2 regions of the Bradyrhizobium sp. UFLA05-153 genome follow, and region 2 is predicted to be linked to the other one. Evidence: riboswitches for the same ligand, from Rfam matches in the RefSeq annotation. Region 2 holds a riboswitch; the other holds the start of a gene.
The links. A riboswitch is a leader RNA that binds a small molecule or an ion and turns the genes downstream of it on or off. The one in region 2 is predicted to bind ZMP and ZTP.
Positions count from the first base shown of each region.

Region 1: it holds a riboswitch for ZMP and ZTP, as region 2 does, so the genes downstream of both, purH (bifunctional phosphoribosylaminoimidazolecarboxamide formyltransferase/IMP cyclohydrolase) here and Q2941_RS10465 (serine hydroxymethyltransferase) in region 2, are expected to answer to the same signal.

Region 1 is NZ_JBBIAM010000041.1:412-15,710, reverse strand. It holds gene Q2941_RS23745 (PQQ-dependent sugar dehydrogenase) at 1-827, shown strand, start outside; gene Q2941_RS23740 (c-type cytochrome) at 994-1,593, shown strand; gene panE (2-dehydropantoate 2-reductase) at 1,823-2,746, opposite strand; gene Q2941_RS23730 (2-hydroxychromene-2-carboxylate isomerase) at 2,845-3,453, opposite strand; gene Q2941_RS23725 (DUF2239 family protein) at 3,562-4,146, opposite strand; gene Q2941_RS23720 (glutathione S-transferase family protein) at 4,298-4,963, shown strand; gene ggt (gamma-glutamyltransferase) at 5,070-6,821, opposite strand; gene Q2941_RS23710 (MFS transporter) at 6,937-8,325, shown strand; gene purH (bifunctional phosphoribosylaminoimidazolecarboxamide formyltransferase/IMP cyclohydrolase) at 8,370-9,962, opposite strand; ZMP/ZTP riboswitch at 9,999-10,080, opposite strand; gene Q2941_RS23700 (heparinase II/III family protein) at 10,140-11,858, opposite strand; gene Q2941_RS23695 (RsmB/NOP family class I SAM-dependent RNA methyltransferase) at 12,016-13,362, opposite strand; gene Q2941_RS23690 (DUF1674 domain-containing protein) at 13,557-13,757, shown strand; gene Q2941_RS23685 (thermonuclease family protein) at 13,808-14,401, shown strand; gene Q2941_RS23680 (L,D-transpeptidase) at 14,449-14,964, opposite strand.
Region 2 is NZ_JBBIAM010000013.1:28,653-43,951, forward strand. It holds gene Q2941_RS10430 (TOMM precursor leader peptide-binding protein) at 1-1,024, opposite strand, end outside; gene Q2941_RS10435 (VOC family protein) at 1,915-2,781, shown strand; partial or broken gene Q2941_RS10440 (CBS domain-containing protein) at 2,964-3,137, opposite strand; gene Q2941_RS10445 (ABC transporter ATP-binding protein) at 3,641-4,429, opposite strand; gene Q2941_RS10450 (ABC transporter permease) at 4,423-5,361, opposite strand; gene Q2941_RS10455 (ABC transporter substrate-binding protein) at 5,463-6,593, opposite strand; gene Q2941_RS10460 (hypothetical protein) at 6,873-7,340, shown strand; ZMP/ZTP riboswitch at 7,809-7,894, shown strand; gene Q2941_RS10465 (serine hydroxymethyltransferase) at 7,929-9,233, shown strand; gene Q2941_RS10470 (HGGxSTG domain-containing protein) at 9,533-9,802, opposite strand; gene Q2941_RS10475 (hypothetical protein) at 9,799-10,464, opposite strand; gene Q2941_RS10480 (branched-chain amino acid ABC transporter ATP-binding protein/permease) at 10,725-13,265, opposite strand; gene Q2941_RS10485 (branched-chain amino acid ABC transporter permease) at 13,262-14,137, opposite strand; gene Q2941_RS10490 (ABC transporter substrate-binding protein) at 14,224-15,299, opposite strand, start outside.

The sequences.
Region 1 (15,299 bases), on a different contig from region 2:
GCCTCGCCTTCAAGGACGGCGCGCTCTACGTCATCGCCGTCGACAAGCTGATCCGCTACGACAACGCCGAAGCCAACCTCGACAATCTCGGCCAGGGCAAGGTCGTCTATGACGACATGCCGTCCTATGCCGCGCATGGCTGGAAGTACATCGCGACCGACAAGGACGGCTGGTTCTTCCTGCCGTTCGGACCGCCCTTCAACGTCGGCATTCCGCCGACCAGCGTCTCGCAGATCCGGCGCGTCGATCCCAAGACCGGCAACGCCGAAGTCTGGGCGCTTGGCGTCCGCAATTCGGTCGGCGGCGACGTCGATCCGCGCAGCGGCAAATACTGGTTCACCGAGAACGCGCGTGACTGGGTCAGCGACGATCTGCCGTCAGACAAGCTGAACATGATCTCGAAGATCGGCGAGCATTTCGGCTATCCCTATTGCCACCAGGGCGATCTGCCGGACCCGAAATTCGCGATGGGTCACAAGTGCTCGGAGTTCACGCCGCCCGTGCTGAATCTCGGCGCGCACGTCGCTCCGCTCGGCATGAAGTTCTATACCGGCGACCAGTTCCCCGCCGAGTACAAGAACAACATCCTGATCGCCGAGCACGGCTCCTGGAACAGGCACAAGTACCAGGGCGCGCGCATCGTGCGCGTGATCGTCGGGCCCGACGGCAAGAACCCCAAGCAGGAGGTGTTCGCCTCCGGCTGGCTCGAAGGTGACCAGGGCTATCTCGGCCGTCCCGACGACATCATCCTCGCCAAGGACGGCTCGATCCTCGTCGCCGACGACTGGGCCGGCGCGATCTATCGCATCAGCTACAGTAAGAAGTAGCGCGACGTGAACATGAGGCTGCGGTTGCCTGGAGGCCGCCGCAGCCTTTCGTTTGAAGTTACACGCTCGTCATTCCGGGGCGATGCGGAGCATCGAACCCGGAATCCCGAGATTCCGCGTTCGCCCTTCGGGCGCCCCGGAATGACGAGCAAATCGGAATCTCGTCATGCACCGGCAACCTGTTTCGCGCGCACTCAGCGCGCTCGCTTTTTCGATCGCAGCGCTCGTCAGTCTTCCCGCTTTTGTCGCGCACGCTGCCGACGTCAAGGAGAAGGCCGCGGTCTGCGCCGCCTGTCACGGCGACAAGGGCATCTCGCAGACCGAGAACATCCCCTCGCTCGCCGGCCAGCCGGATCAGTTCCTGCAGTGGCAGCTCGTGTTCTTCCGCGCCGGCTCGCGCAAGAACGAGCAGATGCAGCCGATTGCGGAAGAGATCGCCAACGAGGACATCCGCAGTCTCGGTGCCTATTTTTCGCAGCTCACGCCGCCGAAAGTCCCGGAGGACAAGGATCCCGACCTGTCGAAGAAAGGCAAGGAAGCAGCTAGCGGCCGCCGCTGCGCCTCATGCCACACCGACAGCTATGCCGGCACCAAGGCCGTCGCCCGCCTTGCCGGCCAGCGTGAGGAATATCTGGTGAAGGCGCTGCACGACTACAAAGCCGGCCAGCGCGTCGGCGGCGGCGTCGCCGCCATGGCCGACATCGCCTATTCGCTCAGCGAGGAAGAGATCACCGCGCTCGCGCATTACCTGGCGCATTTGCAGTAGCGGAGAACTGTAGCCGCCAACACCGGCCGTCGTGCCGGGGCGCGCGATGCGCGAGCCCGGGACCCATAACCACAGGATCGAGTTTGACGAAGACTCGTGGTTACCAGCTCGCGCCATAACCAATCCCTGTGCTATCGCGACGAGCGCAAGCGCTCGCGCGGGGGTCCCGGATCTGCGCTCCGCTTCGCTACGCTTGTCCGGGACGACGGGGATGTGTGGGGCGAGCTAGCTACCCCACGCGCTGCTTCTCATACGCCTTCAGATGCGTATAGGCGATGCGCAGTTTTGGCACCGGCACTTTCGCAGTATCGGCGCGCGCGATGAGGTCGCCGATGATGTGATCGGCCTCGACCGGCAGGCCCGCCTTGATGTCGCGGAACATCGACGCGGTCATCGGGGAACCTTCGGTGGTGATCAAGCCCTTGACCCGCTCGAAGAACGGGCCGCCGGGCGCATAGCCCGCTGCGGTCGCAGTGGCGCTGGTCTCGTCCAGCATCCCTAAGAGAAAATCCTTGCCACCGGGCACCGCCAGGATGTTGCCGACGGAGGTACGCATCAGGCTGGTCGACGCCGCGAGCGAGGAGAGGAAAACCCACTTCTCCCACATGTCCTGCATGATGTTGTGGCTCGCGCTCGCCCCGGCGATGCCGCTGGTGAAGACTTCGTCGATCGCCCTCACACGCGCCGACAGTTTCCCGTCGCGCTCGCCGTAATTGATCGCCTGCATCGGCTGGAGCTGCACCACCTCGCGCTTCTCGTTCAGCGTCGCGGCGATGGCGCAGAGCCCGCCGAGCACGCGCTCGGCGCCGAACTTCTGGTCCAGCACGTCGAGATGCCGCATGCCGTTGAGCACGGGAATGATCGTGGTGTTCGGCCCGACCGCCGGCGCGAACGATTTGATGGCATCGTCGAGGTCGAACGCCTTGCAGCTCAGCAGCACGACGTCGAACTTTTCGGCGAGCTTGCCCGCCTGCACCGCCGGCGGGTTCGTCAGCGTCGCATCGCCGTTCGGGCTCTTGATGACGAGGCCGGCGCTCGCAAGCTCGCTCGCGCGCCGCGGCCGCACCAGAAAGGTGACATCGCGCCCGGCCTGCAGCAGCCTGCCACCAAAATAACCGCCGATGGCGCCGGCGCCGACGACGAGAATGCGCATGCGGGTGCTCCGTTTGTTCTTGCTCTTTTTTCGCCGTCGTCATGTTTTTCGCCAGGACGACACCGGGGAGATACCTCACTTCGCTCGTTGGGTCAGAATCACTTTCCCGACACCATCTCCTCGACCTCGCGCAGCTGCTCCTTGCCGAAGAACATCTCGTTACCGACGAAGAATGTCGGTGAACCGAACGCGCCGCGCGCGACGGCCTCCTCGGTATTCTTGATCAGCCTTGCCTTCACATCGGGTTCTTGGGCACGTGTGAACAGCTTCTGCGCATCGAGGCCTGACGAGGTGATCGCCTTCATCGCGACTTCCGGATCGTCCATCTTCTTCGGCTCGCGCCACATGTGATGAAATGCGGCTTCGACATATTGTTCCAACACGCCTTCGAGCTGGGCCGCGATCGCCGCGCGCATCAGGTTCAGCGTGTTGACGGGGAAGAACGGGTTCCAGACATAGGGCTGCACGTGGAAGCGTTTGAGGAAACGCTCGGTCTCGACAGCCTGGAATTCGCGCTTGTTCTTGATGCCGGCGAGCGTCTCGGCCGGCGATTTGTTGTTGGTCGCCTTGAAGATGCCGCCGAGCAGGATCGGCACATACTCGAATTTCACGCCGATCCGCGTCTCGATCGCGGGGATCGCCTCATGGCTGAGAAACGCATTGGGACTGCCGAAATCGAACAGGAATTGTGGGGCCGCGCGCGTCAAACCGTCCTCCCGTGAGCTCGCTTTGCGCACATTGTGGCGCAGCGCGCGCGGCAGGTCCACCCGTTTCATGATGGCCATAATACTACTTTGATCGGAGGCGCCTTCTGCCTACGCGCGGTCGCTGCTTGCGAGTTTCACGACGTGGTCGCGGATGTCGGCGGGCCAGTCGGCGATCTCTGCCGCAAAGCGCCGGCGATCGCCTGCGAACAGCGCGCGCGAGGCCTCCTCGAAATGCGCGAGATTGCCGGCCATCGCCGACATGAAGTGGTAGGTGGCATCGCGCGCCTGCCGCTCGCGGTCGCGATCGCCGCGGGCACGCCGCGCCTCGTCGACGAGCTTGCGCAGCGCGACCGAGGCGCCGCCCGGCTGCGCGTTGAGCCATTCCCAGTGCCGCGGCAGCAGCGTCACCTCGCGCGCCACCACGCCGAGTCTGGGCCGGCCGCGGCCGCGCGGCGCACTCGGCAACTCAATGTGCCCGTCGGATTGCGCCGGCGCGATCGTCGGCAGGCGGGCCAGCACTTCCTGGTCGTCGCCGCGCAGGTCGAAATCGACCGCCCGCCCGCTCAAGTCACTGAAGATCACGATCGGCGAGCCCGCCCACGCGTCCGCGCGCTTGACCGCCAGGACCACGTCCGCGATCGGCCCGGAGGCCAGGCGCCGCTGGCCGACAAAGGCTGTGAAGGTTACCTGCATTGAAATCACTGCGAAATCTGACACGATGGCCCGCTTAATATCCGGGTAAAATAGAAGCGTCAATATGCCCGGGTAAAAATAACGACCGTCCGGCTCGACATTCGCCCGCCGGGCTGGCACGAACGCGCCCGAGACCAGCGGGGGACCTCAAATGCTGACCGTTCATCATCTCAACAATTCACGCTCGCAGCGCGTGCTGTGGCTGCTCGAGGAGCTGGGCGTGCCGTACGAGATCGTGCGCTATCAGCGTCAGCCCGACATGCGCGCGCCGAAGGAGCTGCGTGCGATCCACCCGCTCGGCAAGTCGCCCGTGATCACTGACAACGGCAACACCATCGCCGAATCGGGCGCGATCGTCGAATACCTCGTCGGCACCTATGGTCAGGGACGCCTGATTCCGCCGCCGAACACGCCGGAGCGGCTGCGCTACACCTATTGGCTGCACTATGCCGAAGGCTCGGCGATGCAGCCGCTGCTGCTCAAATTGCTGTTCACCTTGATGCCGAAGCGCGCGCCGGCGCTGCTCCGTCCGCTGGTGCGCAAGGTCTCGAACCAGGCGCTGACCGCGCTGGTCAATCCGCAGATCAAGCAGCACATGGATTATTGGGAAGGCGAGCTCGGCAAGACCGAGTGGTTCGCCGGGCCCGACTTCACCGCGGCCGACATCCAGATGAGTTTTCCGCTGGAAGCGGCGCAAGCGCGCGGCGGCCTGGAGCAGGGCCATCCCAAGGCGATGGCGTTCCTCGAGCGCATCCACGCGCGTCCAGCCTATCAACGCGCGCTGGAGAAGGGCGGGCCGTACCAGGTCGGGCGGTAGCGTCGTTCCCATCGTCATTCCGGGGCGCCCGCGTCCTTACGTGGGCGAACCCGGAATCCCGAAGTTGTGGCGCGTGATTCCGGGTTCGATGCTCAAACCATGAAAGTTATTGCCCCTCCGCCGCAGCGCCCCGCGTGCGCGGGTCGGGTGCGCCGAACGGGCCGTTCGGCGTCACCGCGATCGAGTTGGCCGAGGTCTGGCCCATCGGCTCGACGACGAGGTGACCCATCGCCTTCAGCTCGAACAGCACGTCGTCAGAAAAGCCGCGCTCGACGCGCACTTCATCCGGCAGCCATTGGTGATGCAGCCGCGGCGCTGCAACGGCGGCGGCGACATCCATATGATAATCGAGCACGTTGACGATCACCTGGAGCACGGTGGAGATGATGCGGCTGCCGCCGGGCGAGCCCGTGACCAGCACCGGCTTGCCATCCTTCAGTACGATGGTCGGAGACATCGAGGACAGCGGCCGCTTGCCCGGCCCTGGCAGATTGGCCTCGTAGCCGACGAGGCCATAGGCATTGGAGGCGCCAACCGCCGCGGTGAAATCGTCGAGCTCGTTGTTGAGCAGCACGCCGGTGCCGTCGGCGACCAGGCCGACGCCATAGCTGAAGTTCAGCGTATAAGTGTTGCTCACCGCATTGCCGCGGCTGTCGACGACCGAGAAATGCGTGGTGTTGCTGCCTTCGCGCGGCGGCGTCGCGCTCGCCACGATCTCGCTCGCCGGCGTGGCGCTGTTGGCCCTGATGCTGGCGCGAAGTTTAGCCGCATAGTCCTGGGCGATCAGGGTCTCGATCGGCGCCTTGACGAAAGCGGGATCGCCGAGATAGCGCGCGCGATCGGCATAGCCGCGCTTCATGGCTTCGATCAGCAGATGCAGCGAGGCCGGCGAGCCCTGCTTCAGATCGGAAAGCTGAAAGCCTTCCAGGATGTTCAGCGTCTCCACCAGCACCACGCCGCCCGACGAGGGCTGCGGCATCGAGACGATGTCGAAGCCGCGATAGCTGCCGCGCACCGGCTCGCGGATCACGGGCCTGTATGTCTGCAGATCCCCTGATGTCATGATGCCGCCAGCATCGGTGACGGCCTTGGCGAGCTTGTCGGCGACCGGTCCCTCGTAGAATCCGCGCGGACCCTGGGCGGCGATGGTCGACAGTGTCTGCGCCAAATCGCCCTGCACCAGCCGGTCATTCTCTTGCAGCGGCGTGCCGTCCGGTCGCGAGAAGATTTTCGCCGATGCCGGCCAGCGCGCAAATCGCTTGTGTGCGCCCGGCAAGGTGTCGGCGATGTCGTCGCTGATGACGAAACCGTCGCGCGCGAGCGCGATCGCGGGCTCCAGCAATTGCGCCAGCGTGAACTGGCCGGAGCCGTATTTCTCGAGCGCCAGCGACAGTCCTGCGACCGTGCCGGGCACGCCGATGCCGAGCGCGGAATCGCGCGACTTCGCGATATCGGGCTTGCCGTCGGCGCCGAGGAAGATGTCTGATGTGGTCGCAGCTGGTGAGGTCTCGCGATAGTCGATCGCGACGTCTTCCTTGCGGTCGGCGGAATGGATCACCATGAAGCCGCCGCCGCCGATATTGCCCGCGCGCGGATAGGTCACGGCCATGGCGAAACCGGTCGCGACCGCGGCGTCCACCGCGTTGCCGCCGCTCCGCAGGATGTCTGCGCCGATCTGTGCGGAGATTCTCTCCTGCGCCACCACCATGCCGTGCTCGGCGGCGATGGCGTGAACGGTGCCGAGTGCGGGCGGTTCATAGATGCGGCGCGCATCCTGAGCGCGCGCTGGAAACAGGCTGATACCTAGAAGCGTGAGGGCAGCTACGACTTTTCGTCGTGTCAGGACAAACGACATCATCAAAATTTCGCCGTGTCTTGTTTCTGTCGTGTCTTGCCGTCACTCCACAGCCGTCACGGCAATGCTATACCGTTTGCGCCAAGAGAGGCAAAACTGTTCGTGATAAGGAATGCTGATGACGACGATCGCCTCTGACACCGATATGGCCGATAAGGAGCGGACCTATCCGCCGCGCGTTGCCGTTGTCAGTTGGATCTTCTTCGACTGGGCTGCGCAGCCCTATTTCACCCTGATCACGACGTTCGTCTTCGCGCCCTATTTCGCCACCAGCGTCGCGCCCGACCCTGCGACCGGACAGTCGCTGTGGGGATTTGCGATGGCGGCAGCCGGCATGGTCATCGCCCTGCTGTCGCCGGTGTTAGGCGCCGTTGCGGACGCCGCGGGCCGCCGCAAGCCCTGGATTGCTGCTTTCGGCGCCATACTGGTGCTGGGCTCCTCGGCGCTCTGGATCGGCAAGCCCGGCGATCCCACCATCATCCCGCCGCTGCTTGCGGCCGTGGCACTCGCGAGCGTTGGCGCGGAGTTCGCGACAGTCTTCAACAATGCGATGATGCCGACACTTGTGCCGCCGGAGCGAATCGGCCGCCTCTCCGGCAATGGCTGGGCCACCGGCTATGTCGGCGGCATCATCAGCCTGATCATCGTGCTCGGCTTCCTCGCCGCGAACCCTGAGACGGGGCGCACGCTGCTTGGTTTCAAGCCGCTGTTCGGGCTCGATCCGGCCATGCATGAGGGCGATCGCATCACCGGACCGCTGACGGGACTCTGGTTCATCGTGTTCGTGACGCCGATGTTCCTGTTCACGCCGGACTATCCCGCCAAGCGGCCGGTGCGCGCGGCGCTGCGCGCAGGACTCGCGCAACTGAAGCAATCGCTCGGCGAACTGCCGCGGCAGAAATCGCTCGCGATCTTCCTGCTCGCGAACATGATCTACACCGACGGCCTGGTGTCGCTGTTCGCCTTCGGCGGCATTTATGCCGCCGGCACGTTCGGCTGGCACACGATCCAGATCGGCACCTTCGGCATCATCCTGGCGATCGCCGGTACGTTCGGCGCGTGGCTCGGCGGCAAGCTCGATGATCTCTTGGGACCGAAGCGCGTGATTGCCATCAGCATGCTGATCCTGCTGCTGTCGCTCGCCGCGATCCTGCTGGTCGACAAGGATTCGATCTTGTTCATCAGCGTCGCGCCGCCCGAGCCGGGCGGCGCCCTGTTCGCGGGCGCGGCCGAGCGTGCCTACCTCGTGCTGGGCTGCCTGATCGGCGCCGCTGGCGGCCCGCTCCAGGCCGCCTCGCGCACGCTCCTCATTCGGCTGGCGCCAAAGGACCGCATCGCGCAGTATTTCGGCCTGTTCGCGCTCACCGGAAAGGTGACGTCCTTCATCGGCCCGCTGCTGATCGGCGCAATCACGGCCGGGACCGCGAGCCAAAAAGCCGGCATGGGCGTGCTGGTGGCGTTCTTCGCCGCCGGGCTCGCGCTGTTGACGCGGGTGAGGGAGCCATGATTTCTGCAGTCGTCCCGGCGAAGGCCGGGACGACTCGTGGAGAGTTAATGCCGGAAGTGCCGCGTCCCCGTGAACACCATGGCGATGCCGTGCTCGTCTGCGGCCTTGATCACCTCGTCGTCGCGCACCGAACCGCCGGGCTGCACCACGGCAGTGGCGCCGGCCTCGATGCAGGCAAGCATGCCGTCGGCGAACGGGAAGAACGCATCAGAGGCCACGACCGATCCCTTGGTGAGCGGCTCGGCGAGCTTCAGCTCGTTCGCCGCATCTTGCGCCTTGCGTGCCGCGATCCGCGCTGAATCCACCCGGCTCATCTGGCCCGCGCCGATGCCGACGGTGGCGAGATCCTTGGCGTAGATGATGGTGTTGGACTTGACGTGCTTTGCCACGCGGAAGGCGAACTTCAGGTCGCGCATCTCGGCGTCGGTCGGCGCGCGCTTGGTCACCACCTTGAAGGTCATGTCGTCGACCACGGCGTTGTCGCGGCTCTGCACCAGCAAGCCGCCGGCAACGGTCTTGGCGGTGAGACCCGCCGAACGCGGGTCGGGCAGGCCGCCGGCGAGCAGCAGGCGCAGATTCTTGCGCGCGCCGATGATGGCGATCGCTTCCTCGCTGGCATCGGGTGCGATGATCACCTCGGTGAAGATCTTTGTGATCTCGCGCGCGGTGTCGGCATCGAGCGCGCGGTTCATCGCGATGATGCCGCCAAAGGCGGAGGTCGAGTCGCAGGCCAGCGCCCGGCGATAGGCGGTGACGAGATCAGAGCCTTCCGCGACGCCGCAGGGGTTGGCGTGCTTGACGATGACGCAGGCCGCGGTGCGCTTGGCATCGAACTCGCCGATACACTCATAGGCCGCGTCGGTGTCGTTGATGTTGTTGTAGGAGAGCTCCTTGCCCTGCAGCTGCCGCGCGGTCGAGACGCCCGGCCGCTTGTCGGGCGTCGCATAGAACGCCGCGGTCTGGTGCGGGTTCTCGCCATAGCGCAGGGCCTGGATCAGCTTGCCGCCGAAGGCGCGGTAGTCGGGCGCATCGATCTCGAGCTGCCGGTTGAACCAGTTGGAGATCGCGGCATCATAGGCGCCGGTGCGCGCATAGGCCTTTGCGGCGAGGCGCCGGCGCAGCTTCAACGTGGTCGCACCGTTGTGGGCGGCGAGCTCGTCGAGCACGGCCTGGTAATCCTGCGCCTCGACGACCACGGCGACGTCGTCATTGTTCTTTGCGGCGGCGCGGATCATCGCGGGACCGCCGATGTCGATGTTCTCGATGCACTCTTCGAACCCCGCGCCTTTGTCGACGGTTGCCTCGAACGGATAGAGATTGACGACGAGCAGATCGATCGGCGCGATGCCGTGCGTCTTCATCGCGTCCGCATGTTCCTTGTTGTCGCGGATCGCGAGCAGGCCGCCATGCACCTTCGGATGCAGCGTCTTGACGCGGCCGTCCATCATCTCGGGAAAGCCGGTCAGCTCGGAGACGTCCTTCACCTTGAGGCCGGCGCTCGCAATCGCCTTGGCGGTGCCGCCGGTCGACACCAGCTCGACGCCATGGGCGGCAAGCGCCCTGGCGAACTCGATCAGACCGGTTTTGTCGGAAACGGAAAGCAGGGCGCGGGTAACGCGGCGGGGATGGTCAGTCATCGCATCAGTCATGGGCAAGATCCTCTGTGTCGGGAGTACCTATGCCCAGGCGCGCGGCAGATAAATCCCGCGCTTCCCGATGGTGCTCCATCCAAGGTCGCCAGTCGCGCGAGCGGGTGCTCGGTACCAGCTTTCGGTGCTCTTCACAACGGCTAGATAGGCGTGGGCCGCGCGCGTTTACAGCGGAAGTTCCGGCTCGCGCCGGGCGTTGCGGCGGGCATTGGTGACTTGGGGCGAAGCCGTGGAGCGGACAAAGCTCCAGCGGATCGAGGGGGCCTGGCGCGCGTCCTGCCGGATCACGATCTGCGCGGTGCGGCGCGGGCCGTCCTTGCCGGCCAGGAACACGCTGTCCTCGAGATCGACCTTGTCGTCCAGTGCTTCAAAGGTCCAGACCTCGCGGTTCGGCAGCACGAGCATCACGCCGCGGGCATCCGACAGCCGGCTCGCCTTCACCGCCGGATGCAAATGGAAGCGCAGCGCGAAATCGGTACCCGCGCCCTTCAGGCGTCCGCCCTGCGGCGGCGACAGCGTGTCCTCGCCGTCGAGCCGCGTGCCGTCATTGGCGACCATCACCACGCGCCGGTGGATCACACCGAACTTGGCGAGATAGCCGTCATGCGACGTCGTCAGCAGCGTGCCGTTCTGCACGACCTCGCGATAATTCTCGACCATGGCCGGCCCGCTGGTCACAGGCGCGCCGTGCAGCAGCTTCTTCATCGCCGACAATCCGACGAACTGGCATGATGATGTTTCGTGATAGGTGAGCGTCGAATGCGCCGCGGTGCCGCGCGCGAATGGCCGCCAATTGTCGCGTCCCGTCGTCGGCATGCCGCAATTGGTCACGATGCGGCTCGTGCCCGAGGACAATTCGAACGACAGGCAGCCGGCATGGGCGTCGTGGCTGACATTGGCCGGCGGCGGGGCACCGGTATCCATGATCAGCGTCAACGCTCCGGCATCGAGGCGCTGGAAGCCGGTATGCGGCATGGTCGCCATCGGCGCGCCGTGGGTGTCGTCATAGGCGAGCAGCGTGGCGAGCAGATCCGACGACGTCGCGCTCATGCCGTTGAACAGCGCAAAGTTGCCGTCGCCGTGCCGGAAGAAACGCAGCATGGGCATCATGCGGTCGATCGCGTTCAGCAGCGCCGGCGGTGGCGCGATGTTGCGCGCCGCGAAGGTCTGCCGCAGCGGCAGCAAATCGATCAGGAGCTCGATCAACGCGCCGGGATTGCGGCAGACGTGTCCGCCGTCGGGGAGGATCTGCCGCTGTAATTCATCGGATAGCTTGCGCGACGCGCTGCGGATGTGGCGCGCCTGGTTGGCAAGGCACAACGAGGCGTAGCAGAGCGCGATCAACACTTGCAGCCGCGGCACCCCGTCCGGGATGTCGACCATGGTGAAACGCAGATAGCGGATCTCGCGCGTCAGCGCCCGCAGGTAACGACGATAGAATTTGTTGTCGGTGTCACCAAGCACCAGCGGCGCCTGCGACAGCAGCGAGATCACGCGCCGCGCCAGCACGTCGGCGCGACGAGCCACGGCGCGTCGCTTGTTGGCGGGATTGGAGATCCAGTCCTCGATCAGCGCGCGGGCGTTGGCCCGCGTCAGCGCGGTGTCGGCAGCGCGCAAGTGACGCAGCCAACCGAAGCCGAGCAGGGCGACCTCCCAGTCTTCCGACGGCGGCTCGAGATCGAAGATCGAGCGGCCGTGGCAATTGACGATCTTGCCGGCGAACACGAAGCGCCCGGCATAGATCTCGGCCGCGCGCGTGGCGTCTGCGGTGCGCAGGTCGTGCGGCGCGATGATCAGCCGGTCGGTGCGGCCTGGCCAGAGCCGCGACACCGCCACGGAACCGCCGCTCGCGCGCGCAAGCATGTTCCGCGCGAAGCGGTTCATGACCAGCGTCGAGATGCGTCTGCGTTGAGCGACCGACACGCCTTGCCTTGAAGGGGGAGAGGATTCCTGACGAATCCTTTTAATCCCAAAATCCGCCGGCTGACACCACCTTGAAAGGTGGCGAATCAGCATCAGTGGCGCAAAATCCGGTGCAAAATCAGGATTTAACGAGCCGGGCAGCGAAGAATCCGTCGAGCCCGCCGAGCCTTGGGTCGGCGTTTGGCAGGTGGCTCGGCAGGGTGCGCAGGTCGCCCTCAGTGGTAATGATCTCACTGAGCCCAAAGACCTCGGACGGCTGGATCGGCACGCGGCGCAGCGCCGGCTCGGCGGCCAGCAGCGCGGCGATCGCGTGCTCGCCTTCCTCGGGCTCCAGCGAGCAGGTGCAATAGACCAGCGTTCCACCGGGCTTGAGCAATGAGACGGATTTCAGCAGCAGGCGCTGCTGAAGCGCCGTGAGCGCCGCGATATCGGACTCCTGGCGCAGCCAGGCCACATCGGGATGGCGGCGGATCGTGCCGGTCGAGGTGCAGGGCGCATCGATCAGGATGCCGTCAAAGCCGTGCTGCGGTCCGGCCCATTCCACGGCGTCGGCGACGACGGTTTCGGCCTGTAGCGACAATCGGGCGAGATTTTCGCGCAGCCGTGCCACGCGCGCCGGCGAACGGTCTACCGCGACGACGTTCGCGCCGGCGAGCACCAGTTGGGCCGTCTTGCCGCCGGGAGCGGCGCAGAGATCGGCGACGGATTTGCCGGCGATATCGCCGAACAGCCGGGCCGGCAATGCGGCTGCGGCGTCCTGGACCCACCATTGGCCTTCGCTGAAGCCGGGCAGCATGGTCACCGAGCCGTGCAGCAGCGTGCGCACGGTTCCGGTCGGCAGCACCTCGCCATGCAGGCGGCTCGCCCATTGCGCGACATCCGACTTCATCGTCAGATCGAGCGAGGGCTCGTGGCCGAGCGCAAGCGCCATCTCGCGCGCGGTGGCCTCGCCATAATGCGCGCTCCAGCGCGCAAGCAGCCAGGGCGGCAGATCGAGCGATTGCGTCGCGACTTCCTCCACCAGCGCCTTGCCCTCGCGCGCACAGCGGCGCAGCACGGCGTTGACGAGGCCGGCATAGCGCGCGGCTCGACGATCGGATTGCACCAGGCGGACCGAGAGATCGACGGCCGCGTGATCGGGAACATCCATCCAGAGAATTTGCGCAGCGCCGATCAGGAGCGCGCTTTGCGCGCGCGGCGCCTCGCCGGGGATGCCCTTGTCGAGCAGACGCGACAGCACGTGGCCGAGCGTGCCGAGCCGACGCAGGACGGTTGCCACCATGCGCCGCATCAGCGCGCGGTCGCGATCGGCGAGCGTCTTCAGCCCGGGATGGGCGCCGCCACCGTCGAGCTGGTCGTCCAGCGTACGGTGCTTATGCAGGACACCGTCGACGATGTCGGCGGCGATCCGCCGCGCCGCAAGACCAGGCACTTCGGAGGGTGGAGCAAAACGTTGAGATGGCATGCGGTGGTAAGGTTCTGAGCGAGCGGCAGTTCCGCCGGTATGGGCGCATGCCTGAAGAAGCGCATCTGTGGCACGCGAATATGCCAAATGTAAGAATCGGCTCTGGTTTTTTCAGCCCTGCATGTCGATCTCTGCCCTATGCGCGGCGTTTTTTCCGATCGCGCGCGGCGCGTCCCTGGGCTAGGAAGCCAGAGATGAACGACACTCCGTCCAGCCCTCCCCAGCGCAAGCCGCTGACGCCGGCCGCGCAGCGCGCGCTGGCGGAAGCCGAGGCACGCCGGCAGGCCGCCGCGGCCAATGCCGAAGCCGCACCAAAAGAATTGCAGGGGCCGAAGGGTCCCGAGCCCACGCGCTATGGCGACTGGGAGCGCAAGGGCATCGCCTCGGATTTCTGAGACCGGGTGGTCTCTTGCAGGCTCGCCCGACTCAGCCCTAGCGTCGGCTGATGTCTCCCCGCGACCGAATCAATCCGTATCGGCCCTCGTTCAGTGGCGCACCGTTTGGCCGCCGCTTCGCGGGCTTGCTGCCGTGGATGTTCGTGGTCGTTGTCATAACCGCGGTCGTGCTCATCTACCGGCATGGCACCAACTGGCCCGTGCCGCATGCCGGTGACGAACGGGCGCAGGACGCCGAGATCATCCTGCAGCAGGCAGGCAATCCCGACATTCGCCAGTCGGTTGATGTCATCCGCACCATCGACGGCGACACATTTCTCGCACGCGTGCATCAGCGCGACGGGCGGGATCTCGTCGCACGGGTTCGCCTGCGCGGCATCGATGCGCCCGAAATGAAGGCGTCCTGTCGGGAAGAGTTGGACAAGGCCGAAGCTGCCACCGATGCGCTACGCCATCTGCTCGGCCAGGGCGGCATTGTGATCTACAATCTTGGCCCAGAGAAATACGGGCGCATTCTCGCCGATGTTGCCACCAAGCGCACGCCCAACGTCTCGGCCGCGCTGCTCGCGGGCGGTTATGCGCGCAGCTACAATGGCGGTCATCGCGAGGGCTGGTGCGCGCGCAGCTGGCGCTTCTGGCAATGAAAAAAGCCGCGTCAAGACGCGGCTTTTCGTCTTGAATCGGTTGGTTCTCAGCGCGTGACGACCACCGTCGTACCGACGGAGACGCGGCTGTAGAGATCGCTGATGTCGTCGTTGAGCATGCGGATGCAGCCATAGGAGACGAAGCCGCCGACCGAGCCCGGTACGTTGGTGCCGTGGATGGCGTATTCACCGCCGGCCAGCGTCATCGCCGCGACGCCCATCGGATTGCGCGGCGAGCCGCCCGGGATCACGTCGGGCATGTTCGGCTTGTCACGCTTCACTTCGGCCGGAGGCGACCATGCCGGGTTGCGGTACTTGCCGTCGATGCGGGTGGTGCCGGCCCACTGCTTGCCGGACTTGCCGACGCCGACCGGGTAGCGCATGGCGTGCTCGCCATCGAGGATGAGATAGAGCCGGCGCTCGTTGGTTTTGACCACGATGGTGCCCGGCGAATATTCGCCACCGTGCAGCCCCACCATTTCCGGCCGTGCCTCGGCCGCCGTCGACATCAATATCCCTGCCCCGATGGTGGCGGCGAGCGCCACCGCAATCCTCATCGACATCACTTGCTTCCTTATCCGTTGCCCCGAACGGGTCGTCCAAAAAATGCACGCAAAACCCGGAAATCGCCCGCTCGCCCACGCATTCTTAACCGCGCGCGTTAACCGGATGGTTTCCACGCGCCGCGCCTTGGGTCCAGCCAGCACGGGGAACAAAGGAAAAGTTCGAATTAAAGTAAATGACCGGAAAACAACACTCGGCGGGAAACATACGGCCGCGCCGGCGCGCGCCCTGACAAGTGCGTGAGGGTGTTGGGTTTTGCCGGAATCAAATGGCTTCGGACTGGAAGCAGTCGCGTGTCTCCCGGACGCGGCGCGGCATGGAATGACGCGACGCA
Region 2 (15,299 bases):
GTTTGCGGAAGCGCGCCACGGTGGCTCGAGACGTCACGGTGCGATATCCGCCGCTGGTCATGATGAGCTTTCGGCCCTCGGCAATCTCGATCGACGTCGCCGCCCGGCGCGGACTCTGCAGCTTCTTGCTGCCGCAAGTGGGACATTGCGGGCGACGCACGACATAGTGCTTGGCGATGACCGCGCCAGTCAGGTCGAAGCTTGCAATGTGATCGCGCAGGTCGGTGCGAAAACCCGAGGCAATCGCTTTCGCGATCTCGACGGCAGCAAAGTGGACAGCGGTCTGTCCAACGGTGTCGTGGACCAGCGGCGATATGGCGACCGGCTGCGCCAGTCCGCGGTCGAGAAATCCCTTGATTTCCCGATTGCGTATCATGCGATCGAACAGGCAAGTCCAGCAGGCGCTCTCGCCCGGTTTGAAGAAGGGGCCTACCAGCGGAAATACGCCTGACGGTTGCACGAGGATCCAGGGCGTCCCATCCGCCACGCGCTCGCGGTTCATCTCAGCCAACCGCCGGTCAAGATAGTCGTTCACCAGCGTGATCGTGAGTGCAGGCGAGCGCTTGGCGATTTGAACGCCGAGTTTGCTCAAAGCCGCGCTCAGATCCTTGGCGCCTTTAACGTCGATCGATTGCACCCGCACGGGGCAATCGCGCAGATTCTGTTCCGCGACCTCGGGAGGCAGGCCGAGGCTCGCCCAATAGCCGGCGACCGCGCCCGTGAATGCGGGCGATGCTGCCGTGGTGGCATAGCGGCGTTCGACCAGCCGCCCGATCGCTTCCTCGATCTTGTTCGTCGGAAAGCTTCTTGAAAGCTGGCGGATGATTTCCGAAACCGCGCTTCCGTTGCTTCCGATTGCAGCGGCCAGCGCACAATAGAGCTCGCCGTGCAGGAAGTACTTGCGATCCTCGGAATAGAGGCAGACCGCATCGGGAGGAAGTGCGTAGGCGGTGTAATTCGGTGCGAACCGCAAGATGTCCTTGCGGGTCTGCCTCGCAACGCGGCTCTTGCGATTGGCTGTCATCGGGTCAGCACGCGGATCTTGTTGTCCATCATCTCAGATCGCCAGTGCGCAACGAGCCGTTCGCTCGCCCACAGGAAATCTTCGATTGATTTGGAACACACCCGCTCGTCCCCGGCAAGCCGCCCACCGCAGTTACTGCGAGCGTTGCGACCAAAACGAGAAAGCGGCCGGGTCGCTTCCGAGCCCGGCCAACAAGAGGCTTGCCGATACACGATCGAACAGCGCGTCGCCTAGCACCAGCGGCAGCGGCCCCACGATGCACAGCAGCCCGCGCAGGATACTACGGCGCAACCTACCACGGCACATCCGGCACATCGACAACCGACGCCGCATCGGCAACCTCTGCAGCCGCAGCCTCTGCAACCGCGGCAACCGCGACAACCGCCGCATCCGCGCCAAGCAACTTGTATGCGACTGCTGGCGTCTTCCTTGTCGAAGAGATGGAAGGTGGCGAGGCTGACGTCAGTCATTTCCTCTTCACCGAGGGTGATCGCATGCCCTGGTGAAAAGTGCGATCTCTGCTGAATGTCGCCTGTTGGTACGGCTGCTGCTGATGCGCTGCCGGCGAGCGAAAAAGTTAGTCCGGCGGCTCCCAACGCCGGCACGGCGGCCTTGGCTACGCGCTTCTTTTTCGACGCTTGCTTCACCCGCTGCATGGTCGCATCCTCCGAAGGTTGCAGGAAGGATATCCATGGGATGAAAGTCTACGCCGAGCGGAGAGGGCAGGCAAGATTCACGAACATACCAAAATGCAGTAGCGCGCTCGTTCAGATTGTATTCATCTTCATGAACGGGTTCGCCTTTGATCCCTCGTCCCGCCTGCGCTGCGGGCTTCAGTGCGCGACTGATGCAGTGCCGCAATTGTCTCCCGCCTGAACGGAGAAACTGGCTTGGTCGATCAACCCGGACACTTCGCCTGGTACGAACTCATGACCACCGACGTCGTGGCAGCCAGCGCCTTCTATGGCAAGGTTGTCGGCTGGGACGTGAAGGACGCCTCTACCGCAGGGTTCGCTTACACCGTGGTTACCGCCGGCGACTCTCCGGTCGGTGGTCTCATGGAACTGCCGGAAGAGGGACAGCAATTGGGGGCGACACCGAGGTGGGTCGGCTACGTCTCCGTCGATGACATGGATACGAAGGCCGCGCAGATTCGCCGTCTTGGGGGCGCCATTCTGGTATCGCAGACCGACAGCAATATCGGCCGAATTGCAGTGGTCGCCGATCCGCAAGGAGCGACGTTTGCGCTGGTCACCGGACTGACATACGGCCAGCGGCAACCCGGCGGGTTGGACCAGCCTGGGCGCGTAGGCTGGCATGAGTTGCTGGCTGAAGACCGAAACAAGGTCTTTGACTTTTATGGCCAGCTCTTCGGCTGGCAGAAGGCCTACGGCGAAACCGATCCGGCAGACCTGTATGAATTGTTTTCGGCGGCCGGCCAGATGATCGGCGGGATGCTCACCAAGCTTCCGAGCGTATCGCAGCCGTGCTGGCTCTATTACTTCAATGTCGACGACATCGGCGCGGCGGCCCAGCGCGTCAATAGTGGTGGAGGCCGGATTCTCCAGGGTCCGATCGAATTGCCTGATGGTTGCTGGATAGCGCGATGTGCCGATCCTCAAGGCGCCCTGTTTGCCCTGCAGGGTGCTCGCGGTCAAAAAGGCGCCGAGCGACCTTCAGCGAAAGTCGGTTGGACCGCCAAATGGGGTGGCATTGCTTCACAGGGCAGGATCGTGCTGCCCAGGCCGAAGCGCTAGGGGCGCCTGCATGACGAAAGGGCCGACCGCTTGAAGCGATCGGCCAAGTCTAGGGACGAAACGCCCGTCGGGCGCGGCAAGGCGAGCGAATGCTCAACCGATCGCCTAATGTCATCCGCTCAACTGACACAGCCTATGATCTAGGTCACATAAGAAAGTTGAGCAGGGCGAACGAACTGTCTTCACCCGGTGATCGCGCCCGCATGCTGTCCGCCTGCTCGCGAGATTCCGTGCAGCGCCTCCGCGGCACCGTCGCCTGGCCTGCACACGGCGATATCGCCGAGCGCGATGATTCCGACCAGCCGCTTGTCGCGATTGAGCACGGGCAACCGCCGCACCTGGATGTTGGCCATGTTGCAGGCAGCGGAGAGCAGATGGATTTCGTTGAGGCGATGGACCTCAACGACGAAGGCCTCATTCAACGCCACTGCATCTACTGGGGGTGGTTCGGCTTCGCCGTTCTGCAGCGCAACGAGTATCACAGAGCGTCAGACGCGTGACGGCGTTCGCGCGCTGAACGTCACCGTTGGCTCGGCCTATGTTGCGACAAAATAGATCGCAATGACGATGGCCGCGGCTCCGACCAGCGCCGTGAACAGCATGCCTAGGGGCGAGCCTGTCTGCCCTCCGTCGTCTCGGCGACGTCGGGCTACGATGATTCGGCTGGGCCTTCGCGTACCATGATCGCGTGTCCTTCACAGGGATGAACGACCGTGTGACGCCGGGCGCGCGCCTTCGTTCCTAACGAATTCGGAATACGGAACTTCGCGTCAGTCTTGTTGGGAACACGGGTGTTGCCGATCGAGGAGATGACATATGCGTGTTCCCGCCGAGATGGCAGGCCCACGCGACGCGACGGCTACCATGCCTCATCGAGGCCGAGATGCTCGAACACGTCGCGACGAAGCTCAACGAAGTGCGGATCGCCCCGGTGGCGGGGATAGGGCTGGCTGTTGACGATTTCGGCCTTGATCCGTGCAGGTCGGTCGGTCAGCACGATGACGCGGCCGGCGAGCAAGAGCGCCTCCTCGACATCGTGCGTGACCAGCAGCGCCGTGAAGCTCGAGCGCTGCCAAAGTGACACAAGTTCCGCCTGCATCGCGATGCGGGTCAGCGAGTCGAGCTGGCCCAAAGGTTCGTCGAGAATGAGCAGCTTCGGGTCGTTGACAAGCGCACGCGCCAGAGCCGCGCGTTGCGCCATGCCGCCGGAAAGCTGGTGGGGGTAGGCATTGGCGAAGTTCGTGAGCCCCACCAGGCGCAAGGCGTTTTCGACACGTCCGCGATGGGTGCGCAGCAACCCGCGGGCTTCCAGGCCGAGCGCAACGTTGCTCCACACCGTCCGCCATGGATAAAGCGTGGGGTCTTGAAAAACGACGACCCGCGACGGATCGGGTGCTTCGATCTCCCGTCCTTCCGCTAGCAGGGAGCCGGCCGTTGGAGTGTCGAGCCCCGCGACCAGCCGCAGCAAAGTCGATTTTCCGCACCCGCTCGGTCCCAGGAGAGCGACAAATTCGCCGCGGCCGACCTGCAGGCTGATGCGGTCCAATACCGGCAGGGGCTGCCCTTCGAGATCGAAGCGATGGCTCACCTCGCGGATCGTGAGCGTCGATCCGCGGACCGCATGATCGCTTGCGGTCGCCGCTACCATCGCACCAGGCCTTTCTGCCAGGATAGCAGGCGGTCCCGCAAGCGGAACAGCAGCGTGATCAGTCCGGAGCACAAGAACGCCATGAGCAGCAGCGCGGCGTACATATTGGCATAGGCCGCCCAACCCTGCGCCCATTGCAGATACCAGCCGAGCCCCGCCTTCACGCCCAGCATTTCGGCTACGACAAGAACCGCAAACGAATTGCCAAGACCCATGAACAGGCCAACGAAAACGTGCGGCATTGCCGCCGGAATGGCGACCTTGAGCACGAGGAAGCGCTGGCTTGCTCCCAATGTCCGCGCGATATCGTAATAGGAGCTCTTCACGCCGGCGACGCCCGACCAGGTGAGCACGGTGACCGGAAACCCGGTGGCGAGCGCAATCAGGAAAATGCTGGCGCTGAAGCTCGACGGGAAAACGAAAAATGCGAGCGGCAGCCAGGCCGTCGCGGGCAGCGGCCCGATGAACCGCAAGACCGGGTGGATCCAATAACCGGCGAGCGGCGACCAGCCGATCGCCACGCCGGTCACGAACCCCACCGCCGCACCGAGCAAATATCCGGTCGCGAGCAGACGAGCTGAGGCGAAGATGCCTTGAGCCAGCCGCCCCCAATCGTCGATTGCGACCTCGACGATAGCCTGCGGCGGCGGAAAAAACGGCAACGGCAGCAATCCGAGCTTTGCTGTGACGGCCTCCCAAGCCGCCACAAACAGCGCCAGCGCGAACAGCCACGGAGAAAGCCGCTGGAGCCGCTGAAAAGCAGCAAAACGAAGGCCGGCAAAGGCCGCCAAGGCAAGGGCAAGCGCGAATGCGCCGCAGGCAATGGCGAAGGCCCCCGTGTAGGCCCAATCGCTTTCGAGCTTATCCGGCCAGAACGCAGTGAGCGCGGCGACCATGGACCATGCGGCGGCCACCGACAGTCCGCCGATCAACGACCGGGTGGTTGAACTTTCAAGAAAGCCGAAACCCGACCTCTCTGATGGCCTCGGCACTTCATTGATAACCGAGCTCACTGCGGATCTTCCCAATCGGCTCAGCTTAGAACGTCAAGATAAATCCGGTCGGCGAACTTGGCCGGGTCGGTGCTTCGCTTGATGACGTTCACTGCCTTGAGTTCATCGGTGTAGAGCAGAAGTTGCTTCTTGAGCTCCGCCCCGACGGGATGATTGTGGTGAGTATGGCTGCGATACATCGTGGCGAGATCCTCGACGGACCCTCTCCCGCCGTAGCCTGAATAGATTGCCGCGGCATCGGCGGGATCGCTGGCAACTCGGTCTGCCGCCTCCAGTATCGATCGTGTCAGAGCAGCCGCCACCGGCATTTCGTTTCGGGTCAGGCTGCCACGTATCGCGAGAACGCAGCAGGTGCGATCGACGAATTCACCCGTCAGGTTCGTTGCGATCTCGTTGAGCTTGCCGTCCTTGAGCCACAGATAGGGTAGTGGATCGATCTCGGCCAGCGCCTGCACTTCGCCCTTGTCGACGGCAAGCGCGAGCAGATTGGCCGGGTACTGACGCCACTCTACCTCCTGGGCCGGATCGATGCCCTTCTTGGCGAGGTAGATCGAAAAGAAGTTCTTCGCAGGGCTCGCTTGATCGCTAATCGCGATAGCCTTGCCGCGCAGGGACTCCAGGCTGTCAATGTTGGCAGCCTTGGAGCCGAGGAGCCGGATGCAGCCGCCGTGCACACCAGCGGTGATCCGAACGTCGAAGCCTTGCTCCAGCGGCTTGAGCCAGCGCAGGGCCAATCCCAAACCGGCATCCGCCTTGCCAGTTGCAATCGACTCCAGCAACTGGTCGGTCGAACCGCCGAAATTGACGAAATCGACATCGAGGTTGTGTTTGGCGAAGATACCCCGTTCCTTTGCGACTGGCGCAGCGACCGTGCAGGCTGCGTTGGCGTTCCAGGCTAGCTTGAGTTGGCGGGGCAGGCCCTGCAGCTCTTCACCGTTCGCGGCGGCGCGACAAATAAAGGGCTCGCCAGGAATATAATTCAGCGACCCAGTCCCTGATACCGTCAGCGCGCGAGCCGCTCCGAACATCCCAAATGGCGCCGCGGCGCCAAGGGTACAAACCAACGTCAGCACCGATCGGCGGGAGAAAGCGTCCCGCTTCGTTTCGGACAGACCTTTCGTCAAGCTGTTGCCAATTTCGCGCTTTTCCATGTGTCGCTCCCAAACTCGCGTGTGAATGGAAAAAACCCATCGGAACCGGGTGGCGCTTTGCGGGGCCTTAGCTCGCCTCTCTTTGGTTGGGCATCATCCGAGCCCGTCTGCTACACAGCTATGAAGAGGTTCACATTAACGCAAAAAATTGCAGGGAGATAGCTGCGCGGCGATTGAGGCTCTCGTCAATCGTGTTGACCTACTCGCGGCAGCGTCCGTCGCATTTGATCGCGATCGGCGCGCGATGCCTATCTAAAGCCGAGTCCAGCATGCTCTGGAATGGTCGGCTCGTCGCAGCAGAACGGAAGTGACTGGTTAGGCTTTGCGCCTTTAACCCATGTCGGCTTCCCGCTTCGCTTGCTTGATCGCGGGAATGCCATCAATGTTGCGCCGGGGGCGTCCTTGCAAGGAGGTCGCATGATCACCGCCGTTGTACGATACAAACTGCCACCGCAGATCGACTACGCCGCGTGTCACGAGCACTTTCACAAGATCGCACCAAACTTCCGCGAAGTGACAGGGCTGATCAGCAAGCACTTCATCTGGTCCGAAAGCGGCTGGGCCGGTGGCGTGTACCAGTGGGAGCGCATCGAGGACGCCAAGGCATTCTACACCGGGCCCTGGCTCGAGGGCATCATCCAGCGCTACGGCATGAAGCCGCAGATCGATCTATACGAGGTCTTTGCGGTGACCGACAACGCGCGCGGCAAGATTGAGCTGTTCAAGGAGACCGTTGCCTCCAAATGACTCCGAGCAGATCTCGCAGCAAGTGCTGGCGGCTCAACATGTCGGCTAGTGAGGATAGACCGGCGCGAAACGCGACCGAGAATTATTTCCGCGAGCTGGGAGCGAAGCTACTCAGCGGCGCTTCTGATCCGCAGCGGCTCGTTGCGCTTTGCGCAAGCAACGCGCTTGATATGGACATAGCAGCATTCCCACCCTCATCCAACGATTCGGAGTTCGCTTTTCCGGGAACGCCGCTGCCGGAGCCGCATTGAACTTTGCTTGTTGTGAGGTCGCGTGACGACTTCCGGGATTGGCTCAGAGCCGAAGGACGCATAAGCCGTTGCCACGCCCGTTGTCCGCAGCGGACCGGACATCGGTCCTCGGAATTTGGGTCTCAACGTCTGAGCGTCGAAATATCAGCTATGAACCCTTGCGAGCTCTCCAAGGATTGATTAGCCTTCTGCTCGCGATGAGCCTTGAAGGCTCATTCGTCCCTCGCGCGACTGGCGAGCTTACGTGGAATTGACCACGGTGAAGCGCGAAGGGTTCTAACGCCGTTCGCCTGGGCACCTTTCAGCTGACCATTCAGCGTCTTAAGGAGCCCGGACCATGCCCTCATTCCGCAACGAACTGCACCTCGATGATTCGGAAGTTGCCCTTGCTCTCGAAGGCGAGGAGCGCCGCCAGCAAGACGGCGTTGAGCTGATTCCTTCGGAGAACTACACCTATCCGGAGGTTCTCGAACTGCTTGGATCGGTCTTCACCAACAAGTATTCCGAGGGTTATCCGGGGCGCCGGTATTATGGAGGGCAAGAATTTACCGATCAGATAGAGAACCTTGCTCGACAGCGAGCCTGCGCGCTTTTCCGCGCCGAGCATGCCAACGTCCAGCCTCTGTCCGGGTCGCCGATGAACCAGGCCGTGTATCTGGGCCTGTTGAAGCCTGGGGATACGATATTGGCAATGGACCTGTCACACGGCGGCCATCTCACGCATGGCGCGCCCGTGTCCCACATGGGGCGGCTGTTCAACTTCGCTCGCTACAAGACGCACCCGTCAAAGGGCGGCGCCATTGATTTCGATGAGCTTCGCGCAACAGCTCGGCGCGTCCGCCCGAAGTTGGTGCTGTGCGGCTACAGCTCCTATCCGCGCGACCTGGATTACGCCTCCTTCAAGAGCATCGCCGACGAAGTGGGTGCACTTACCATGGCCGACGTGAGCCATTACGGCGGCTTGATCGCCGGCAACGTTCTGCGTAATCCGCTCGATGCGGGTTTCGACATCATGACGACGACCTCACACAAGACACTTCGCGGGCCGCGCGGCGGAATCATTCTTTGCCGTCGGGAGTTTGCTGGCAAGGTCGACGCGTCCGTGTTCCCCGGACTGCAAGGAGGGCCGCACATGAACGTCGTGGCCGCGACCGCCGTAACGCTGAAAAAGGCAGCGACATCCGACTATCAGGCCTACGCACGGCTGGTCATGCGCAATGCGAAGGTTCTTGCCGAAGCGCTGATGGAGCGCGGGATGAAGTTGATTACGGGCGGGACCGACAATCACATGATGGTTGTGGACACGGTGACGAGCGCCGGGTTGGACGGCGGCGCGGCCGAAGACATTCTCGATGCTGTCGGAGTGACCGCAAACAAGCAGATCATTCCCGATGATCCGCGTCCGCCGCTCAAACCAAGCGGCGTTCGCCTCGGTACGCCGGCAGCGACCACGCGTGGCATGGGGGAAGCTGAAATGCGCCTTATCGCCGAACTCATCGCGGAGTCTCTCAGGTCGAAGGGCGATGCGGCAGTAGTAAGACGGCTCAGAGCGAAGAGCGTTGAGATGTGCCGCGCTTTCCCTGTGCCGGGGATCGCGCGGCCGGTCGGCGCCGCACCAGGGCCCGATTCCACAGCACCGTGAAATGACCTTCGCCGCCGTCAACCGCATAGAATGATGTTCGGCTGTTGATCGCGGCAACAATCATCCCGATGTCGCTCCCGCGTAGGGCCGCGACGTCAGGGGCCCATGCACGATGAAAGGGCCGATCGCTTGAAGCGATCGGCCAGTCTAGGGAGGAAACGCCCGTCGGGCGGCAAGGCGAGCTAACGCTCAACCCGTCACCTAACGTAGTCTGCTCAACGGAGACAGCCTATGAACTAGGTCACACAAGAAAGGGTGATCGACTTGTCGCGAGGCAGCCCGAGTTGAAGGAGGCGGCATCACGTGAGTTCCCTGAGCAGTCTCCGCGCCTCATCCAACAAGTCCCGAACTTGCTTTTTCTCGGCGATGCCCTTCTTCGTGAACAGCCCATGCTTCCGCGCATTCCTGTTTCCCCTCGGCGCGCCCGATCCCGCCGCGCCGCCGTGCATGCGGCAACGCAGCTTGCCGTGCACCGCCGGCGCACGGCAGGACCGGTCGCTGCGCGTTCTGGCGCCGCAACGCGGGCTCGCCAGCATCGCGCTCGTACTGCGGGCGTGACCGCCGCTCATGCAGTCGCGTCTTGCCTTGCGGCGACGTGCTCCCGTTCGCCGACAATTGGCATCGATACCGTCCGCGCCTCCGCCAGCGCGGCAACCGCGCCCGGCTGCGACACGATCATGTGCGCGTGCTGCGTGACGTTGCCGACGATGGCCTTGCCGCCGTCCTGCACCGACAGGTTTTGCACGGTGATGGCCGGCTCGCCGTTGTGCCGGTAACGGTTGAGCGCCTCGATCTGGGCCGGAAAAATGCGCACGAGCTTGCCGAGCGCACGGGCGGCGCTATCCTGGTTCTGGATGTCGCCGGCGCGGGCGAGATGATGGGCACTTCGCATCGCGGTGACGTGCACGGCGACCATCTGCGCCGCCAGCATGGCCTCGATGGAGTCCCTGGGCTTGATGGCCTGCATCATCGAAATCATGAATGCGAGATTGGCGTGGTCGAGCTTGTTGCCGTTCACGCTCGCCTTCACCAATTGCTTGAGGATGCCGTACATGGCGTCGCTGTCGGCGACTCCGAACGTTTCAGCCATCAGCCGTTCGCCCGCCTCCGGATCCGGATGGTCGATCGAGATGCCACGCTTGGAGATCTTGATGCGCGGGAATGCCACGGTTTGGGGGTGATCCGGTGCGGCGATCGCTGCCGCCGTGTCGTGATCCGAAGATGCCGTCATGTCGATGCTTCCTTTGGGCCCGCGCAGGCGCGTTGAGCGGATGCGCGCAAGGCCGATCGCCCGCCCGCGGCCCGCTGGACCGATTGCTGATGTCGATGAGGATGAGTAGCGCGTAAGGTATCGCGACGCGCCGTTGCCGGGCACGCCGTGGGTCACTTCACGGATTTGGCAATGATGGCATTATGCCGGTGATTTGCCCGACGTGTCAAATTATTTCGTAAAATCGTAAGTCGCCCCGCCGGCTGCCTGCCTCCGCTGGCCTACAGCCACAGGATCTGCTTGCGATAGCTGAGGTCGGTCAGCAGCGGCTTGGCCGGGCCCTGGTGGAACACCGTGCCGCGCTCCAGCGCGAAGACGCGGTCGGCGAGGGCGAGCACGAGGTCGAGATTGTGCTCGACGATCACGATCGACATGTGCCGCCGGAGCTGGTCGAACACTTTGAACAGCTCGAGCGTCACCGCCGGCGCAAGTCCCTCGAAGGGTTCGTCGAGCAGCAGCAGGCGGACATTGCCGGACATCGCACGGGCCACCGCCACCATCTGCTGCTCGCCGCCGGACAGATAATCAGCCGCGACGTTCATGCGTTCCTTCAGCCGCGGGAAGGTGTGCAGGATCTGTGCCTCGTCCCAGACCACGCCGTCGCTGCCGTCGGTCTTGCGGGCGAGGCGGCCGAGCGCGAGGTTCTCGCGCACGGTCATGCCGGCGAACAGGCCGCGGCCCTGCGGCACATAGCCGATGCCGCGGCGCGCAATGTCGGGCGCCGCCAGATGCGCGATGTCCTCGCCGCGATAGTCGATGCTGCCTGATGCCGCTGGGACCAAGCCGGCCAGCGTCTTCAGCAGCGTCGACTTGCCGGCGCCGTTGCGGCCCAGGAGCGCGACGATCTCGCCTTCGCGCACGTCGAGCGAGGCGTCGCTCAGGATGTGGCTTTTGCCGTAGAACGTGTTGACGCGCTCGAAGCGCAGGATCGGTTTCGTCTCGCTTGCGGCATCGTCGCTGCGTTGATGCGCGACGGCGGGAATGCCCGTGCCGGTGTAGATCTCCTGCACCCTGAGGTCTGCGCGCACCGCCTCGGGGCAGCCCGACATCAGTACTTCGCCCTGGTTCATCACCGTGACGACGGCTGAGAAGCCGAGCACGCGATCGATGTCGTGCTCGACGATCAGCACCGGGATGTTGGCGGCGATGTTCGTGACGAGGCTGGAGACGCGCTCGCGCTCGGCGGCGGCAAGCCCCGCGAGAGGCTCGTCGAGCAGCAGCACCTGCGGCTTCGAGCCGAGCGCGATGCCCAGATCAACAAGCCGCTGTCCACCATAGGAAAGCTCGCCGCCCTCGATCTCCTCGATGCCCTCGAGCCCAAGGAATTTGATCAGCTCCGCAGTCTCGGCGTGGATGTCGTCGTACGCGTCGATGTCGTTCCAGATGTTGAAGCGCATCGGCCGGCGCGCCTGAAGCGAGAGCCTTAAATTCTCGTAGATGGTCAGGCCACGGAACAGGTTGGTGATCTGGAACGAGCGCGCCAGCCCCTGATGGCAGATCAGGTTCGACGGCAGGCCCGCGACGTCGCGGCCGTTGAGACGGATGCTGCCCTGATCCGGCGCGTAGAGGCCGGAGACCAGGTTGAACAGCGTGGTCTTGCCGGCGCCGTTCGGCCCGATCAGTGCGTGAATTTCGCCGGCCCCGACGGTGATGCTCGCATCGTGCACGGCGCGGATACCGCCGAACTTCTTCGAGACGCCGCTCACCTCCAGCACCGTCCCGGTCAGCGCTTGCGGCCGCAGGAAGGCCGGCAGCTCCAAGCCGTCATAGATCTTGCGCCGGCTCATCGCGGCCGACTCTTCGCCGGGAGGGTGGACGCGACGCATGATCAGCGTGCCGATGCCGACGAGGCCGCCGGGCGAATACATCACGAAGGCGACGAAAGTGATGCCGAACCAGAACAGCCAGTCCGACGTCCAGATCGAGAACAGCTCGCGGAACAGGATGAAGAACAGCGCGCCTAACGCGGGGCCCAGCATGCTGCGCATGCCGCCGATCACGACCATCGCAAGCAGTTCGCCGGCGAACGGCACCGAGACGGCCTCGGCCGAGACGAGATAGTTCAGGAACGCGATCAGCGCGCCGGCGATGCCCGTGACGACTGCCGAGATTACGAACACCGCGAGCTTGTAGCGTTCGACCGGGTAGCCTTGGAACGTCGCGCGCAGCTGGTTCTCGCGGATCGCGACCAGCACATGGCCGAAGGGCGAGCGCACCAGGCGCAACAGGACGTAGAGTACGACAAGGCCGATGACGGCGACGACGGCGTAGTAGGCGAGCGAATTGTCGAGATCGAGCGGGCCGATGCGGCCGCGCTTCAGCCCGCCGAGGCCATCCTCGCCGCCGGTCAGGCTCGTCCAGCGGAACGCGGTCGTATAGACGAGCGCTGCGAGCGCCAGCGTCAAAAGTGAGAAATAGACGCCGCGCCGGCGCAGGATCAGCGCGCCGACCACCACTGAAGCCGCGGCGACGACGAGCGTCGAGAGCAGCAGCGGCAGCCAGATCTCGCCGGGGAAGAAGCGAAGCTGGATCAGCCCGGCCGCGTACGCGCCGACGCCGAACCAGGTGCTGTGGCCGAAGGAGACGAGGCCGGTATAGCCGATGCAGAGGTTCAGCCCCATGGTGGCGATCGCAAGGCCTACCACCCAGGTGCCGGTGTTGAGCGACAGGCCGAGGGCCCTGAGCACGAACGGCAGTGCGATCACTGCAATCGCTGCGATCAGCAGCGGCTTCAGCCTGTCGAAGGTGGATGCGCGCCTCATTCGAACTTCTCGATGCGCTCGCCGAGCAGGCCGCGCGGGCGCACCAGCAGCACCAGGAACATCAGGATGTAGATCGAGGCTTCGCCCGCGGCCGGCTGGAAATGAATCGCGATGCCGCGCACGACGCCGACGAGGAGGGCGGCGATGACGACGCCCCAAAAGCTGCCGAGGCCGCCGATCACGACGACGACGAAGGCGACCGTCATGATCTCGGCGCCCATCGCCGGATGCACGGTGGTGATCGGCGCGAAGAAGGCGCCGCCGAGCGCAGCCATGCCGACGCCGAGCATGACGATTGCGGTCATGTAGGGCTGGAGGCGGATGCCGAGGCTAGCGACCATGTCCGGCCGCTGGATGCCGGCGCGCACCACGCGTCCGAACGAGGTCTTGTGCAGGAGCAGCCAGATGCCGACGAGCACCACTGCCACCACCGCCAATATCAGCAGGCGATAGCGCGAGAACAGGAAATCACCGAGGATGACCGAGCCGCGAAAGCTTTGCGGAATCTCGGCCGACACTGGCGCCGCGCCCCAGATCATGCGGATCGCCTGCTCGGCGACCATCGCAAGGCCGAAGGTCACGAGAAGACTGAGGATCGGGTCGGACGTATAGAACCGGCGCAGGATGAAGCGCTCGAAGACGATGCCGAGCAGCGCGACGGCGAGCGGCGAGATCACCACCGACGCGCCGAAGCCGAGATGGTGCGTCAGCTCGACGAAGACATAGGCGCCGAGCGCATAGAAAGCGCCATGCGCGAGATTGACGATGCCGCCGACGGAGAAGATCAGCGATAGTCCGAGCGCGATGAGGAGGTAATAGCCGCCGAGCACGAGGCCATTCACCACCTGTTCCAGCAAGAACTCGAACTGCATGTTGCATCCATCGCCTTGGCAAAAGCGGCGCCGGCTCTCCGCCGTCGCCGCTGGTGCCAACTGACTATTTTGCGCGAGAGCGCGCGTCAGGCCTTCATGTCGCAGGGGTTCTGTTCCCTGGTCGGATAGATCTGTTCCAGCGGATCGTTCGCTGCCGGCACGGCATCGCCCAGCACAAGCATGTCCCACTGGTCCTTCATCTGTTCCTTCGGCTTCACCGTGAACGGATAGGCCTCCTGCACGAGCTGATGGTCCCAGGAGCGGAAATAGGCCTTGCGCGCCTTGCCGATGTCGAACTGCGACTGTTTCTCGAAATAGGAGATCAGCTCGCCGCTGTCGGTCGATTTGGTCGTGTTGATCGCCTCCGCGAGCAGCTTCAGCGTGACGTAGTCGATCCAGGCGTGGTTTTCCGGCGGCTTGCCGTATTTTTTGCCGAAGGCGGCGACGAACGCCTTCGACGTCGGGTTGTCGAGCGTGTGATACCAGACCGTCGGCCAGGTGCCGCTGAGATTGCCGGCGCCCGCCGCCCAGGCATCGCCGGTGTTGAGATTGAAGCCGACCAGCGGATAGGGCAGGCCGAACTCGGCATATTGCTTGACGAGATTGGTGACCTGGTTGCCGGCGAGGTTGCAGCACACCACATCGGGCTTGGCCTGCCGCACCTTCAGAAGATACGGGCTGAAATCGGTGACGTCGGTCGCGATCAGCTCGTCGCCGATCAGGTTGGCCTCGTGCGTGCCGAAGAACGCCTTCGCCGCCTTCAGGAGGTCGTGGCCGAAGATGTAGTCGGCGGTGAGCGTGAAGAACTTTTTGCCCTTCACCATGCCTTTCTGCGAGAGCGCCGTGCCGACCGCATTGACCATCACGGTGTTGGGGATGTCGCAGTGGAATGAGTATTTGTTGCAGTTCTTGCCGCGCAGCGCGTCGGAGCGCGCACCGGTCGAGAAGAACACCTTCTTGTTGCGCTCGGCGACCTGCATGATGGTGAGCGAGGAGGCTGACGAGATTTCGCCGAGCAGCACCACGGCGCCGTCCTGCTCCAGCATGCGCTGCGCCTTGGTCGCGGCGGTCGCGGGGTTGATGGAGTCTTCCGAGAGCAGATCGATCTGCTTGCCCAGAATGCCGCCGGACTGGTTGATCTCCTCAGCGGCGAGCTTCACCC